DNA from 4 places in the Candidatus Contubernalis alkaliaceticus genome. Region 1 is predicted to be linked to each of the others. Evidence: riboswitches for the same ligand, from Rfam matches in the RefSeq annotation. Region 1 holds a riboswitch; each other region holds the start of a gene.

The links. Region 1 has a riboswitch for cobalamin ahead of HUE98_RS13350 (Mrp/NBP35 family ATP-binding protein). Riboswitches for the same ligand answer to the same signal wherever they lie in the genome.
Region 2: another riboswitch for cobalamin. It lies ahead of HUE98_RS14025 (hypothetical protein); the one in region 1 lies ahead of HUE98_RS13350 (Mrp/NBP35 family ATP-binding protein).
Region 3: another riboswitch for cobalamin. It lies ahead of thiC (phosphomethylpyrimidine synthase ThiC); the one in region 1 lies ahead of HUE98_RS13350 (Mrp/NBP35 family ATP-binding protein).
Region 4: another riboswitch for cobalamin. It lies ahead of HUE98_RS15355 (zinc-dependent dehydrogenase); the one in region 1 lies ahead of HUE98_RS13350 (Mrp/NBP35 family ATP-binding protein).

What each region holds. Positions count from the first base shown of each region.
Region 1 is NZ_CP054699.1:2,660,377-2,664,591, reverse strand. Features, by position in the region: gene HUE98_RS13360 (IS1634 family transposase) at 1-1,117, opposite strand, end outside; M-box (ykoK) riboswitch at 1,379-1,549, shown strand; gene HUE98_RS13355 (CBS domain-containing protein) at 1,754-2,044, shown strand; cobalamin riboswitch at 2,153-2,338, shown strand; gene HUE98_RS13350 (Mrp/NBP35 family ATP-binding protein) at 2,634-3,410, shown strand; gene HUE98_RS13345 (iron-sulfur cluster assembly scaffold protein) at 3,583-3,969, shown strand; gene HUE98_RS13340 (Fur family transcriptional regulator) at 4,024-4,215, shown strand, end outside.
Region 2 is NZ_CP054699.1:2,803,243-2,807,457, forward strand. Features, by position in the region: gene HUE98_RS14010 (CobW family GTP-binding protein) at 1-642, opposite strand, end outside; gene HUE98_RS14015 (hypothetical protein) at 775-1,209, opposite strand; gene HUE98_RS14020 (CbiM family transporter) at 1,246-1,878, opposite strand; gene HUE98_RS14025 (hypothetical protein) at 2,005-2,481, opposite strand; cobalamin riboswitch at 2,690-2,885, opposite strand; gene HUE98_RS14030 (ATP-binding cassette domain-containing protein) at 3,166-3,972, opposite strand; gene HUE98_RS14035 (energy-coupling factor transporter transmembrane component T family protein) at 3,977-4,215, opposite strand, start outside.
Region 3 is NZ_CP054699.1:437,893-442,107, forward strand. Features, by position in the region: gene HUE98_RS02135 (DUF3147 family protein) at 1-131, opposite strand, end outside; gene HUE98_RS02140 (metal-sensing transcriptional repressor) at 167-442, opposite strand; gene HUE98_RS02145 (TraB/GumN family protein) at 865-2,031, shown strand; cobalamin riboswitch at 2,222-2,414, shown strand; gene thiC (phosphomethylpyrimidine synthase ThiC) at 2,586-3,884, shown strand; gene bzaB (B12 lower ligand biosynthesis ThiC-like protein BzaB) at 3,900-4,215, shown strand, end outside.
Region 4 is NZ_CP054699.1:3,092,327-3,096,541, forward strand. Features, by position in the region: gene trpD (anthranilate phosphoribosyltransferase) at 1-633, opposite strand, end outside; gene HUE98_RS15355 (zinc-dependent dehydrogenase) at 794-1,876, opposite strand; cobalamin riboswitch at 1,940-2,114, opposite strand; gene gltX (glutamate--tRNA ligase) at 2,643-4,118, opposite strand.

The sequences.
Region 1 (4,215 bases):
TACGGATTTTTCTTTGATAATCTCTATACTTGATAGAGTACGTCACAATGATTTTTTGTTCAAGGTCATTTTCTTTAATCCAACGTTCTTTGTAAAACATTTTATTTTTAGCTTTCTCATCATCTAGTTTAGAGATGTCATAGGTTTTTACATCGTTAGAGAGGTGCCATTCGTTTGGATCAAGTGCCCATTTTTTTAGATGTGCTTTTAATTTCTTAATTGATTGAGTTGTAATAAATGCTCGTTCTTCCCTGTCGTTAAATTTTCTGTTATTTTTGGACGCTAGACCGGCATCGGTACATACGATAAATTTAGAAAGATTAAAATCAGATAGAATTTTCTTTTCTAAGGGTTTTAGTGTTAATTGTTCATTTGTATTTCCTTTGTTGATGCTAAATGCAAGAGGGATACCGTCTCCATCCATAAATAGGCCCATTTGAATGATTGGGTTTGGTCTATGCTCTTTTGATGGACCGTATTGCTTATCGCCATCTGCCTGTTCAATTTCAAAAAAATAATTGGTGCAATCATAATAAAGTACACCAGTATTTCTCTTAGAAACTTTTAAACTGTTGTTGTACAAGGATGATTGTAAAAAATCCGTTTCCTTAGCAATAACTTCAAGAGCTCTGTATATATGTTGAAGTTCAAAGTTAGGTTGTTCTATAAATCTTGAGGAAAGTTGGTAAGTGGCGAGCTTAGATGAAGGGAAGATTATTCTTCCGTAAATCAATCTGGAGAGTATGGAGTTTAGGTCATATGTAACCTTGTATTTTCCTAACATTTCTTTACATATTTTGTGAAGGCCAAGTTGATAGTATATTTGTTGAAGAAAAAGATAACCACCGTTAAAAGAGCGCTGTTCATCTTTCGTAATGACCTTGGAAGGTGAGTACTTTACCAACACATCAAGCTTTTCTTCCTTCTCTTTTTGATTCAGCTCTGCTATGTATTTCTTTGCCCATTCAATGGGATCCTGGCCGTTTAACTTTTTACTCAAATCATTAACTGTTCCAAGTTTTTCAACAATCTTTGATGAATGTACACCATTCTCATAAGTTGATTTAATTACGTAAAGAGATGTGGAATTTTTTGATTTCGAAATAGACAATCTCATATTAACCCCCCAATCCCTTATATTATAACATAATACTCAATAATACTCAATAGAAATAGGTGAAAAATTGACAAATTTGCAATAAAAAAAGCCCTATTTTCAAGGCTTTTAAGACATGTGTTCATTATTCAACTGTCAAAGACCCGGGTAACTTTTCATACTGCTGTTATCTGTTATTTGCCATCTCTTATTTATTAAATTAACCCAGGTTTCTATTGACAATTTCTCTTTAACTGTCATATAATAAAGGATGAAAAGTGAATATGCACTTGTTAGGGGAGGCTCCTAAATGAACACAGGCTGCTGCCCAAAAACGTCCAGAGACGCCAATGGGTATAACAGGCATGATCGGATTAAGGTCTGCTTAATGTAGCTGATTCTGTTTTGAATCTACGTCATTTAGTGCTGAATCCAAAACGAGGAGTTGTGGTTTCCATAGCAGGCAAATTTTAATTTTTTTGTCATGTGTGGTTGTGGTATTTAAACGGCTCTTCTGGGCCGTTTTTTGTTTATAAAGAATTTTTTTACAGAGGGGGTGGTGTTCGTGACAGGAGACCCTGATAAATCAGGCGACTTATTTGAAATTAAAAAGTTTCAAAGAGAGCAGTATAAAGTATTAACTCAGGAGGGATTAATATGGCAAACATCAGGAGGAAAGTCAGGACACTGCCGAAAAGAGTGGTTGATCAAATGGCTAAAAATGCAGAGAAGAATATACACTCCCGGCCCGTTAGCCTTAAAGAAGATGTTACCGTCCAGGAAGCCTTGGACCGGGTTAGAAATTCCGGAAAAAAAGTAAAAATTGTTTATGCCCTTTTTATTACTGATGATGGAGGAAAGCTAAAGGGATACTTGACCTTGAAAGATTTAATTGCAGCAGCTCCAGAAATGACTGTACATGATCTTATGGATGAGATGAGAGTGTGATTCCTTGGTCTATGCTGTCTTAATCTTTTTGGAATAAGGTATTTATAAATAAATTATTTCTTTAAAGAAGGAAAAATTAAATTTAGGTAGAATAAAAATATAAATAAGTTAATATCACATCAAACAGGTGCCAATTCATTTGGATAATAGGGAATCGGGTTAGAGTCCCGAGCGGTCCCGCCACTGTAAAGGGGAGTCTCCTGCTTTTTAGAACCACTGTTTCTAAAGGAAACGGGAAGGTGCAGGAGGACGAAGAACCTGAGTCAGGAAACCTGCCTGTTTTTTAGTCACTTGTTTACCTTCGGAAGAAAGGAAATGGTGTGGTGTGTAATGTATTGTACACAGACCGGTCTTCCAAAGGCCGGTTTTATTTTTGCGTGACCTGTTAAATTCATATCGGCTCTTTGCCGTACCTCCCCCGGGAGGTTTATTTTTTTGTTTTCGTAAGCCTTAGTAAAATATAACATTTGCTTTTAAGAAGGTCTTTACGGAAACCGGTCAATAAACTATAATTAAGGCGACAAGAATATTTAAGGATAAATTTGGAGAAGGTTATTATAGTATATTATGAAAAGAAGGAGAAAGTAAAGTGAATTCATCCAGGGATTGTTCGGTTGAAGAAACTGAGAAAAATACGGATCAGGAAGATTGTAAGATAAAAAAAGTGGTGGCGGTGATGAGTGGAAAGGGAGGTGTTGGGAAGTCATCCATCACTTCTCTTTTAGCGCTGCAGTTATCCAGACAGGGACATAAAGTTGGGATCATAGATGCAGATATTACGGGACCCAGCATTCCTAAAATATTTGGGCTGCAGCAGCGGCTCAAAACCGCTGAAGGGAAAATGCTGCCGGCAGAAACTCCGGGAGGTATTATGATTGTGTCTATTAACCTTCTTTTGGATGAAGAGGATGATCCGGTTCTTTGGAAAGGACCCAAGGCTGGAGGAGCAGTAAAACAGTTCTGGAAAGATGTAGATTGGGGAGAACTGGACTATCTGCTGGTTGACATGCCCCCCGGCACATCGGATGTTCCTTTGACAGTCCTGAAATCTATACCTGTAGACGGCATAATTGTAGTAACTTCTCCCCAAGAATTAGCCCTGATGGTGGTGAAAAAGGCGGTTAAAATGGCTTACCGCTTAAGGGTTCCCATAGTTGGTTTGGTGGAAAATATGAGCTATCTTCGCTGCTCCCACTGTCAGGAAAAATTAGAAGTATTTGGCCCCAGCCGGGCTGAAGAATCTGCTGAGATAATGGGGGTCCCACTTTTAGGCAAGATTCCCATAGATACAGATTTTACCCGTTTTTCTGATCAGGGGAAAGTAGAAGAATACCAGGGGAAAATAGAAATTAAATTGAATTTTTAAATTTTTCCCTTTGGTGAAATTCTCTGATTATTGCCCTGGGCAATTGTTTGTCAGTCCCATTATTAAATTAGTGATGCTAATTTACTATTTATATAGAAGGACTTTATTAAATTATAGAGAATAAAGAATTAAGATGCTTTTTTGTATGGAATCTCATGAGGTGGGGAAATATATGGAAAATCAATTGGTTGTAGACCACTTTACTAATCCCAGGAATATAGGGGATCTGCCTGATGCCCATGGGATAGGCACTTACGGAGCCCCCGATTGCGGAGATTATTTAGTTATTTATATAAAGGTGAATCGAGAAAAAATCTCTGATATTAAATATAAAATATACGGATGCAGTACTTTGATAGCTACTACCAGTATGATGACGGAAATGGCAAAGGGGAAAACTATTCAGGAGGCCAGATTGATCACCGGAGAGGATGTTGTGAAGGCTTTAGGCGGGCTGCCGGAAGATAAAACCCATTGCGCTAACTTAAGCATAACCGCACTTCATTTTACTTTTCAGGATTTTAATAAGCGGAAAAGCCTGGGCTGGACCCGTTATTAGGAGAGTCCAAGATATATTTGGACTGCGGTTAAAGTATAAAGTAGGTGAAAAGCTTTGAAAAAGGAAGCAATGGAAAAATTTAATAAGTACCTGAAGTTAAAAGGTTTTAAGCTCACCCAGGAAAGAAGAATCATACTGGAGCAGGTTTTTTCGGTTCATGATCATTTTGATGTAGAAGATCTTCTTTATATGCTCCGGAAAAGCAATCGACAGGTTTCCAGGGCATCGGTTTACCGGACTTTGAGC
Region 2 (4,215 bases), 140 kb from region 1:
AATGCCAAAAACCCTGTCCAGGTCAGCAGCACTTAATATGTTTTCTTCCTGCAGTGGTTCTGCTGCAGCAGTTATGTCTCCTGCAGTAATCTGCTCCCATGGTGTAGTGACGATTCCAGCGCTGTTGTTTATAGTTTTTATGCTGTCTACTACAACTTTCAAATCCTTTGAGTTTACCTGCCCGGTTCTGCTCAAAACCACCATGCGGGCATTGCCAATTTGGTCTCGGTAGAACTCACCAAAATTTTGTAAATACATTTTATACTTCAATACATCTACCACAGCAATGAGCAAATTTACTTCCAATTGGTATTTTAATTCTAACTTTTTTACCGCGCTGATAACTTCCGACAGCTTGGCCACTCCAGAAGGTTCAATAACTATCCGTTGAGGGCTGTAATCCTTTATAATTTTCTCCATAGAATCCACGAAATCTCCCACCAAAGTACAACAAATACAGCCAGACATAATTTCTTTTACATAATAGGAACCCTGTTGAAGAACGGGACCATCGATACTTACTTCCCCATACTCGTTCTCAACTATAGCTAGTTTTTCCTGATAGAACTCCTCTTTTAAAAACTTTTTAATTAATGTAGTTTTTCCAGAACCCAAGAATCCAGAAATAATGTCTACTTTCAATATCTTCCTCCTGTAATCATATAATTCTTATACGAGAATTATACTGTTTGCATGAACTTTTTTCAAACGATAAATTCAAAAAAAGCCAGGGGCTTTTATAGTTCCTCTGGCTCTCTTATTTTAATTATAACTTTATAATTGCTTACGTGCATCCTCTTTCTTTTTTACCCGATTATTGAAAAAAACAGCAACAGCCACAAATCCCAGTAACACTAAAGCTATTGTTACAGCCCTGGGGAGTAACTCACCATGGGAATCACCGGTTTTCCATTCTGCCCTGTGTCCTAAACCGTCATCAGCTACCACCAGGACATCTCCCCGGTCTAAAGGATACTGAAAATGTCCGTTTTCATCCAGGCTTCCCTTAGCAATTTCAATGCCTATGTCATCATACACAACAACTTCGGCTCTTCTGGCGATTCGTCCCCCGTCATATATAACCTTAACTATACCTTCCTCCACCTGCTCCACAATCATTCGATGGGCGTATACCGGCGCAGAGAGAAGAAAAACCATTAATGTAGTTAAAAGAAAGGAAATCAAAAACCTCTTAAAACCTTTGTGCATTAACAAATACCACCCCTTTATCTCCCGGTGCTGTCCCTAGATTGATGAATTGTTTGTAACAGATACTCCAGGGATCTTAAGCATACTAGGCCTGGAATTATATAAAAACTTAACAGCATAACCTGTAATCAAACCCTCTACCAAGATTAAAGGCAGATGACCGGCAATTAAAAGGTTTACCACAGAGAAAAACCCATCGGCAAATCTCTGGTCACTTAACAATAAAAATGAAATCAACAGCACCAGCGTACCTGCAATGGCCACCCCTCCTGACAGGGCTCCCCCCAAAAAAACAGAACGTTTTTGAATACTTTGAAACATTTTATGAACCACCAGTGCCGGCAAAGCCAGCATAAGAGTATTGGCACCCAGAGTAGAAAGGCCCCCGTGCTGGAATAATATAGCTTGGAGCAGCAGGCCCACAAAGAATGCCAGTGGAGCCCGCCTTCCTAAAATTATACCCAAAAGCCCTCCCAGTACAGGATGGATAGTTGAAGGCCCTACAGGAATGCTTATCAAAGAAAGAGCAAAAAAACCTCCGGTCATCAAACTTATCATAGGGATCTCTTCCTCCTGGACCCCTTTAAGAGAATAAGCTACCAGAACTCCTGCGCCCGCAAATGCTGCTGCTGCTACCGGCAAGCTTAAAACACCATCGGCTAAATGCACTTCATTACCTCCTCTTAAAACGTATAGACATCACTGCCACTTATAAAACAGAAGCATTAATGTAATGTGGAAATTGCAAAAGACATTAAAACTGTTACCTTATCTCATCAATTTCTTATCTAACACCTAGTGGTCGTCTTCATACTCAACCGGGTTTTTAGCCGTAAGCTCATTTCCGCTGCTGTCTAACACTTTCAAGTCAAACTCAGAGGGAAAATGCTCAAGAAACACTACATACTCCCCTGCTTCCGTTATCTCAAAGGTAATAGTTGTTTGATCGGGGTTTAAAACCAAGGTATAACCATAGTCCGGCAGAGCTATAAAATCACCTCCGGGCTGAATCTCTGTTATATCCTCTTCTTCCAAAATATGATGAGCATGATGAGCAATATCCTCCATATCTCCTTCATTCAATACAAAAGCTATATCGCAAGAGGGATCACCGCTTTCCATAAATTCCAGGTTATAAACGCCCAATTCAAAAGTAAATTCACCACTCCATTCAAATGGTAAATCCCCATGGTCATGACCATGATCGTCCCCACAGCCGGCAAAAGCCAATAAACTAATTAGGATGACAAACAATATACAGTATTTTTTCATTTTTTAAAAAATCCCCTCTTTCTTTTTTAAATAAATAATAATTATTGCCTATAATACCATCATCATAGTGCTGTAAATTATTAAATAAAGAACCACCTCCTAAAAAATTCCATCTTTCACCATAATAAAAAAACCTTTATACCCGTAATGGGTATAAAGGTCTTAACATCAATAAAAATAAAAACTACCCCCATACACCGTGGGTACTTTAATAAAGAGAAAACAAGCAGGTCTCCTGACTTAGGTTCATCACACTTTTACGCCTTCCCGGCAGAGGTTAAAAGATTACCTCTACTGCCAGTGGCTGTATGTGTAAAAGGCTCACCATCACAGTGACGGGATCGTGCTGGACTCTCACCAGCTTCCCTTTTAATTCCGCAAAAACTCGTTTCCTTATATATTCAATTATTAATTAATATATTAAACTTACACTTACTTCCTTCATAACACTGCTAAAAAATCTTACTTCTATAATACAATAAATTATGTGTAATTGCAAGTGAATTGCATTATTTAAATTTTCTATCTACTCAAAAATTTTAAACATTTTAGTATACATTTTCAAATGTCCCCTGAGATTATAATATAAAATAATCTTTTTTATATTACCTTTTTCATGTTTTACATCAGTATCAATTGAGCTTTAGATTTCCCTTTTAAGATTTTAAAGTTGGACTAAAAATTTTAAACCTTTTGGATATAAAACTTAATTACATCTACCGCTTCTTCTGCATTCCGGGGTTTGAATCCAGTGCCTTTAAAAATCTCCGCCAGCATGGGAACTTCCAAAAATGCCTGAAGCATCAATTCCCGATCTGTTAACAATTCCACTTCTCCCGCAGCCAACACTTTGCCCTCTTTCATAATAATCACCTGATCAGCCCAGGTAAAAGCCAGGTTAACATCATGGGTGCTGAGAATCAAGGTGGCTCCTTTTGAATTTAAATCGTTTAAGATTTCCACCATTTGACCGGTAGAATAAGGATCCAGGCCGGAAAAAGGCTCATCACAAACCATCATTTCCGGTTCCATGGCCAACAGTCCCGCTATGGCCACTTTCTTTTTTTGACCCAGGCTTAAATTATAAGGGGGTTTGTCCTTTAAAACTTCAATGTTTACTCTCTTCATGGCACTTAAGGTTCTAGATAAAACCTCTTCTTCTGAAAGCTTTAAATTCCTTGGCCCGAAAGCAATATCATTAAATACGGTGGTGGAAAAAAGCTGATTATCGGGATTATCAAAAAGAAGTCCCACCATTTGTCTAATCTTAGATATATTCTCCTTTTTTAGGGGATAACCCATTACTGTAATCTGTCCCTGTTGGGGCAAAAATATCCCGTTTAAGTGGTAAATTAAAGTGGTCTTCCCGCTTCCATTAGAACCCAGTATCGCTGTTTTTTTGTTTTTTTCTATTTTCAAATGGATCTCTTTCAAGGCTTCAGTACCATCGTCATAATTATAGGTAAGGCCTGTTATATCCACAGCATTCATTTAATTACACCACCTGTTCTATAACGATTAAAAATACAACTACAAACACTGTAACTATAGTTTTTATCATATCCATGGAGGTAATAGGGGAAGGACTGCTTACGGGCATTTTCCCCTGAAAACAACGGGAGGACATGGCTCTATAAACATGTTCAGAGCGGTCCACAGATTTTATAAAAAGCCCCCCCGAAAGTTCTCCATAAACTTTTAAAGCATTGATATGAATACCACCAGAAAAAAGCC
Region 3 (4,215 bases), 1.3 Mb from region 1:
CAGGTCATGGCAATCATTGAAGTGATGGGCAGGGAAATAAGAATGGCACCAAAGGCAGTAGATTTTTTGCTGACTTCGGATACAAGGGCAATGAGCAGGGCGGATACAACGGTTTTCAAAAGAAATTCCATAGATTTATCACTCCTTTGATACGGGTTAAGGTTATTTACTTGATAAATTTGTCAATGGCTTTATCTAAGTCTTCCAAAGTTTTGGTATCGTTGTTTTTAATGGCATCCACTACACAGTGGTTAATATGGTCGGTTAAAATAAGTTTTCCGGCATTGTTTAATGCAGACCTTACTGCAGACATCTGAATCAGTATTTCACTGCATTCCCTGTCTTCCTCTACCATCCTTTTGACAGACTCCATGTGGCCTATGATGCGGGACATCCTGTTTACAATACTTTTTTTATTTACGTGGTTATGAGTATTAATAATAAACACCTCCCGATACAATATCCCCCTATGGGGGATATTGTATCATACATTAGAAAAAATTTAAAGAGATATTAAGGAAAAAAAGTGTGATTAATTATCTTGCTTTCTTTTCTATATAGAGGTAGTCTTAAAAGGAGGGTATGTGCTGCTCTTTTAATCCCATGTCTTTAAAATTCTCATAAGTCACAATTTTTTATTATGCTAATCCAGGTTATAATCGTAAAAAGGGTATAATGAAGAAAAAGAAAAGTGGTCAGTGAACTCGTTTCAGCAAGCTGAAACATCGGGGAATCAGGTGGAGACTCTACTCCACCTGATTAAAAGCCCCACCTACGCTAACGCTTAGAGGTGGGGGTCTTATACCCTAAAAAAAAGAGATAAAACATTCATAAAATTTGTTGTAGAGGGAAGGTACTATTATTATGTTTGAAGAAAATATTACAAGAGTAGATTTGGATGGCAGGGAACTTATACTCATTGGAACTGCTCACGTATCCAAAAAAAGTGCGGAACAAGTGAAGGAAGTTATAGAAGCCGAAAGGCCTGATTGTGTTTGTATAGAATTGGATAAACAGAGATATCAAACTGTCATGGATAGAGACAGATGGAAGAAGATGGACATATTTAAGATTATTAAAGAAAAGAAAGCTACTCTTCTATTAATTAATCTTTTAATATCTTCTTTTCAAAAGCGGCTGGCAAAGCAATTTGGCATTAAGCCTGGGCAAGAAATGATTCAGGGAATTGAATCAGCTAAAGAAGTAGGTGCTACTCTAGTACTGGCCGATAGAAATATACAGGTAACCTTTTCACGAATTTGGCATGGAATTGGGCTGTGGGGAAAAGTTAAGCTTATGTTTTCTATTTTCTTTAGTATTTTTAATGACGAGAGTTTTTCAGAAGAGGAACTGGAGAAAATAAAGTCTCAAGATATGCTTGATGCTATGCTTAATGATTTTACAGAGTTTTTTCCTAAATTAAAAGTTCCTTTGATTGATGAGCGGGATCAATATTTAGCTCAGAAGATAAAAGAAGCTCCGGGAAGTAAGGTTGTTGCAGTTTTAGGGGCTGCTCATGTTCCCGGGATAAAGGAAGAAATTAAAAAAGAACATAATTTAGCAGCTTTATCCAAGCTTCCTCCAAAATCCAAAGCACCTAAAATTATTGCTTGGGCCATACCAATAATTATTCTTGCTATCATTGGTTATACTTTTTTCGCGAATCCTTCTGCTGGAGTCAATCAAACAGTGAGCTGGGTGCTGTGGAATGGATTTTTTTCAGCAATCGGTGCGGCCATTGCTTTTGGACATCCCCTGACCATTATTACTGCCTTTATTGTAGCTCCCTTAAGCTCTTTAAATCCACTCATGGCTGCCGGGTGGTTTGCGGGGATAGTCCAAGCCTATATCAGCCGGCCCAGTGTAGAAGCTTTTGAAAGCCTATCGGAGGATGTTTTTACTGTAAAAGGATTTTGGACCAATAAGGTAACCCGTATTCTACTTACAGTAGCCTTAACAAATTTAGGGAGTACCTTGGGGACAATAATTGGTGGAGCCGATGTAATTCGTTTGTTTATAGAGAATATATAGTTTGTTTACAGAGAAGCTGTCAAAGTGTCAAGGGGATGGTTCTATTAAATTATTTGAAAAAACTAAGGGTGCAGGTTCTGCAGGCTCTTAATTTAGCCCGGGTTGGTGGCAGTAAATGTAAGGAGGGTAGAAATCTGTAAAAAAAACCCTCTTGACAAATGTATGGATAGTTTATAGAATTGAACCAATAATTAAATATTTTGTTTCAGGTGCCTGTTTAGGATAATAGGGAACCGGGTTAAAGTCCCGGACGGTCCCGCCACTGTAAACGGTAGCCCACCTTATAACCACCGCTTGTCGTCCCCATGGGGCAAGGCAGGCGGGAAGGAAGGAAAGGGTGCGAATCCGTGAGTCAGGAAACCTGCCTGAAACTTGACTACTCTGCCTCGTGTGTAAGGTTTTGTAGATGTTTAAGGATAATGGTAAAGTCCACATCAATTTATTTGGTGTGGACTTTTTTTATGTAATGTGCCTTGTTCTATGACTGGACCGGACATGAGTGGGAAGAGCAGCCAAAGTATTCACATTTTATGAAGAGATAGGAGGAATAACAAATGACATTATTATGCAGTGCAGCAGAAGGTATTTTTACTTCTGAAATGGAACAGGTGGCATCAAGGGAGGGAGTATCTCCGGAGTTGGTAATGAAGGGGGTTGCAGAGGGAAAGATTGTAATCCTTAGAAATACTCTGCACCAAAGCGTAGTCCCCACAGGAATTGGCCCGGGGCTGAAGACCAAGGTAAGTGCCAGTGTTGGTCTGTATGGAGAGAATGCAGTGTTGAAGGAAGAGGCAGCCAAGGTTCAGGCAGCCATCCACTTTGGAGCTGACGTTATCATGGATTTAAGTGTAAGCGGAGATATTGATGCCATGAGGAAAAAAACTCTGGCATTATGCTCCAGACCGGTGGGGACGCTGCCCCTTTATCAGGCTCTGGCCGAGGCCGGGGAAAAACAAGGTTCTTCATTAAACCTGAAAGAAGAAGACCTATTTGAAGTGATTGAAAGGCAGGCAGCTGAAGGCGTTGATTTTTTAGCTTTTCATTCAAGCCTGACCATGGATATTGTGGAAAGGGCTAAGACGGATCACCGGATTGACTCTCTGGTGAGTTATGGAGGGTCTCATCTGATGGGATGGATGCTTCACAACCAAAAGGAAAACCCTCTCTATGAAAATTATGATCGTGTGCTGGATATTGCCCGACGCTATGATATAACCATCAGCATAGCCGACGGTATGAGGCCCGGGTGTCTTCATGATTCCCTGGATGGCCCCCAGGTACAGGAATTGGTAGTGATTGGTGAGCTGGTAAGAAGGGCCAGGGAAGCCGGGGTGCAAATTATGGTCAAGGGGCCGGGGCATGTGCCTTTAGATCAACTGAAGGCTACGGTAATACTGCAAAAAAGTTTATGCCATGGAGCGCCCTATTTTGTGTTTGGCCCCGTAGTCACCGATATTGCAGCAGGATATGATCATATCAGCGCGGCAATCGGTAGTGCTGTAAGTGCCTGGGCTGGGGCAGATTTTATCTGTTATGTAACACCGGCAGAACATATTGGCATCCCTAACCTTGAACAGGTTCGGGAAGGAGTTATCGCTTCCCGAATTGCCGCCCATGCTGCTGACCTGGCTAAGGGACTGAAGGGAGCGGATCAATGGGACCTGGAGTTATCTCGGGCTAGAAAGAAACTGGACTGGGAAGAGCAGATGAGGCTGGCTATAGATCCCCAGAGGGCGGAACAGATCAGGAAAGATCGGAGCAAGGAATCCTCCTCTGCCTGTGCCATGTGCGGCAAATACTGTGCCATGGAAATTGTTTCTGAGTATTTAGGGACTGCTAAAATAAACTGCTAAAGGAGATGAAAAAAAATGACAACACAAGTAATATGGGCACGTCAGGGTACCATTACTCCGGAAATGGAGTGGGTGGCTTTCCGAGAAAATGTTGATGTTGAGTTTATCCGGGAAGGACTGGCTCAAGGCACTATTGTGATTCCTAGAAATAGAAACCGGAAAGAATTTAATTACTGTGGGATTGGAAAGGGCCTGAGAATTAAAGTAAATGCTCTGATTGGCACCTCCAGTGACCGGGATGAGATTGAAATGGAAGAAAGGAAGCTGGCCATTGCCCAGGAGGCCGGATGTGAAGCGGTTATGGACCTGAGCACCGGGGGAGATATGAACC
Region 4 (4,215 bases), 430 kb from region 1:
GTGCTGCAGCAGTTCCCGGGAATAAACTCCCCTTACTCCGTAACCGGGCAGCGCCGGATTGGCCAGTGAAGCAGCAATATTTAGCACCGTCCCGAAGGAAATCTGGGAAAGAATTCTGCCCAATGCCCTGGGATGAACCTCAGGGCTCATACCATTAAAAATTCCGATACCCGCCTGCTCAATACTTCTTTTCACCACCTGGGGGCCACACTCCACATCCACCCCCAACTCTTCCAATATATCTACAGTGCCGCAGATTGAGGTAATGGCCCGAGCACCGTGCTTGGCCATAGTAATTCCTGCAGCTGCCGCCACAATTGAAGCAGCGGTGCTGATGTTAAAGGTCTTAATGGAGTCCATTCCGGTGCCGCAGTTATCCACCAGAGGGCCTTCCGTCTCCGGCACAACTTTTACCGTATCCAATTCGTAAATAGCCTCCCAACCACCGGCAATCTCCTCGGCCGTTTCCCCTTTGGCTGCCAGTGCTGCCAGAAAAGCACCCTGGTGCATATCGCTTTGAGCATTATCCAGGATTTCATAAAACATATCCCGGGATTCCTCTCGGGTTATGTTTTCCTTTTTAATAAGTTTTGATATAACCGCTCCAAACTCCTTTACATCTCCTTTTGACATACTACTTCCTCCCTTATTTATAGTTTTTAACTAAAATCCATCATGTGATAGGCTTTTAAATTATTAACCTCTGCTTAAATCAACAGTATTGCTTAAGTTACTAAAAGGGCTTACATATTTGCAAAACAGGGTATCAAAAACTCCCAAAGTTCACCCCTCTTTAAGAATCAAGAAAATTAATAACCAGGGACAAACCTTTCAACTCTTTAACCCGGCAAATCCCCTGTTCCACCTCCTCCAGCGGAAGAATGCCGCTAATCATATCATTCACCTGAATTGCCCCTTCCCCTAACAGCTGCAAAGCCTGCCGACTGTGCTCCAGAGAACAGCCGTAAGCTCCTACCGCTGTTATTTCCCTATAGTGAATCAAATTAAAATCAATTCTAGAAAAATCCTCGGTAATCAGGCCACTGAAAAAGCCGAAGCGTCCTCTTTTGGCCATAACATTTAAACTGATGCTGACAGCCTCAGGACCAGGGCAGCAGGGGATAGCTACGTCAACCCCCATGCCATTTGTAAGCATCCTTATTTCTTTCTCAGCAGATGTTTTTAACGGATTTATGCAGTAATCAAACTCATAATTTGCCGCTCCAACTAATCTTCCAAGATCCTGCTCCAGCAGTATAATCTTTTGGGCTCCCCGCAGCCGGGCTAATTTTGCATTTAATATCCCCAGCCTGCCTCCCCCTACCACGAGAACCGTGTCTGGAGATTGTACTCCCAGAGACTGCTGCATATTTAATGAACAGGCCAGGGGCTCCGTCATGGAGGCTTCTACCAAGGAAAGGCCCAGGGGTATCTCATTTAATATTCCGTTTTGAACTCCCTGGAGGGGAACTCGAAGATACTCTGCAAAACCTCCATCATAATTAAACCCCATGATTTTAATTGAGTCGCACATATTGTCCAAGCCCTGCCGACAGTAATGGCATTCCCCACAGAAGATTCCCGGATGCACCTGCACCCTGCTTCCGGGCACTACATTTTTTACCCCCTCTCCTATGGCGAAAACTGTGCCGGCTATTTCATGCCCCAGGATACGGGGAAGCTTAAGGTCACGCTGGCCTATTAAGTAACACTTCATATCCGTCCTGCAGATTCCGCAGGCCTCCAGTTTGACTAGAACTTCCCCCCCGGCACATTGGGGTGTTTCAATTTCCCTGATTACCAGCTTTTCTCGTCCCTCCAAAACAGCAGCTTTCAGTTGAAATCCCTCCTTTATACTAGAAATAAAAAAGTCCACGCTAATTACAGCGTGGACTTTCCATCATCCTACGTTACAGCCTGCTTTGAGCACGAAAGCAGCTCTTTTCATTCATTCCAGGCAGGTCTCCTGACTCGGTTTCATCACCTAAGATACCGCCTTCCCCCTCTCGGAGTGGCTGCCGGTACCGGCTTCCCCATACAGTGGCGGGCCCGTTTAGGATTTTCACCTAATTCCCTATTCTCCTGTTTTAGGCACCTGGAACTAATAATATTTATTTTTCACTATTATTCTATTAGCAATTCAAAGAAATGTCAATATAGTAATTTATGGTAAACATTTCCTGGTAGTTACCACCGAACAATAAGGAACAATAAGGGGACACCATACTGAATTATTTTATCTCTCTTTTTTAGGAAATAAGTCCCCCACCTCTAAGCGTTAGTGTATATGGGCTTTTAATCAGGTGGAGTAGAGTCTCCACCTGATTCCCCGATGTTTCAGCAAAGCTAAAACGAATTCACTTAAAATATTTCTTTATTATAATTCAGTATGGTGTCCCCGTATTTCCTGAACAGCTGCAAAGCCTGCCGACTGTGCTCCAGAGAACAGCCGTAAGCTCCTACCGCCGTTATTTCCCTATAGTGAATCAAGTTAAAATCAATTCTAGAAAAATCCTCGGGTAATCAGGCCGCTGAAAAAGCCGAAGCGTCCTCTTTTGGCCATGGAAAAATACGGGGACACCATACTGAATTACCTTATTTCCCTAATTAAGTATGGTGTCCCCGTATTTCGGTATTTACCTTTAAAAATTATGTTCTAAGGCTTCCAATGTAAAAGCCAAACGCATGGCCACCCGTTCCCGTCCCAAAAGAAGAATTAAATTCTGGAGATCGGGGCCCTCAAGGCTTCCCGTCAAACCTGCCCGTACCGGTTGAAACAGCTTTTTGCCGCCTACACCCAGTTCTTTTCCGATTCCCTTAAAAATTGCTTTAATGGAGGGCACCTCCCAGTTCTCCTCCTGCAATATCTGCTCTCTAAATCTTTCTACTACCCTGGGGGAGGATTCCTCCTTCATCATTTCCAGTGCCTCTGGGGTAAACGCATCTATCTTGTCCCCGAAAAACACCTGAATGAAAGACACCACTTCCTCAATAAAATGCAGTTGTTCCTGCAGAAGGGATATTACCTTTACCAGCCAATCATTCTGCTCATCTGTCAGATCCTGTTCCAAGAGCCCTGCCTCTACCAGATAAGGCAAAGCCAACCCGGCGATGACCTCCGGTGCTTCCTTCTTTATGTACTCGGAATTCATCCAGTTCAGTTTCTTCAAGTTAAAAACCGCAGGGCTCTTGGAAACCCGGTCCAGGGAAAACTCCTGCACCAGTTCGGAAAGAGAAAAAACCTCTCTTTCCCCCTCCGGCGCCCAACCTAAAAGGGACAGAAAGTTTAAAAGGGCATGGGGAAGATAACCCTTCTCACGATACTGCTGAATAGAAGTGGCTCCATGCCTCTTGCTCATTTTAGACCGATCTTCCCCCAGGATTAAGGAAATATGGGCAAACTCAGGCATATCAAATCCCAAGGCCTTGTATATCATAATCTGCCGGGGGGTGTTAGAAAGATGCTCCTCTCCCCGGATTACATGACTAATCTTCATTAACGCATCATCCACAACCACCGCAAAATTATAAGTAGGAATACCGTCTGACTTTACAATAACAAAATCACCGATTCCATCGCTTTCAAATTCTACCCTGCCCCGGACTAAATCCTCCACCGGGATAATCTCCCCTTGGGGTACCTGAAAACGGACTGTTGGCTTTTTCCCTTCATTTTCAAGCTTTTGCCGCTGCTCAAGAGTCAAATCCCTGCACCTTCCCAGGTACCTGGGCATTTGTCCCTTATTCCGCAAGGATTCCCTTTCCGCTTCCAACTCCTCTTCGGTACAATAACAGGGATAAGCTTTCTTTTCCTCTAAAAGCCTTTCCCAGTAAGTGCTGTAAAGGGACAGTCTTTCACTCTGCCGATAAGGCCCATTCTCTCCCCCCACTAAAACCCCTTCGTCCCAGGCCATCCCCAACCATTTTAAATCATCTAAGATAACCTCTTCCGATACCAGGGTAGAACGCTCAACATCGGTATCCTCAACCCTGACTACAAAGTCCCCACCGTTTTTTCGGGCAAAAAGCCAGTTAAAAAGAGCCGACCTGGCTCCACCGATATGTAGAGGCCCAGTAGGACTTGGGGCAAATCTAACCCTCACTCTTCTATCCAAAATTGTATACCTCCTGACTTTCATCTATATTTTTTGTTACAACATTTTAATTTTTATGAGTAAACTCGTTTCATCAAGCTTAAACATCGGGGAATCAGGT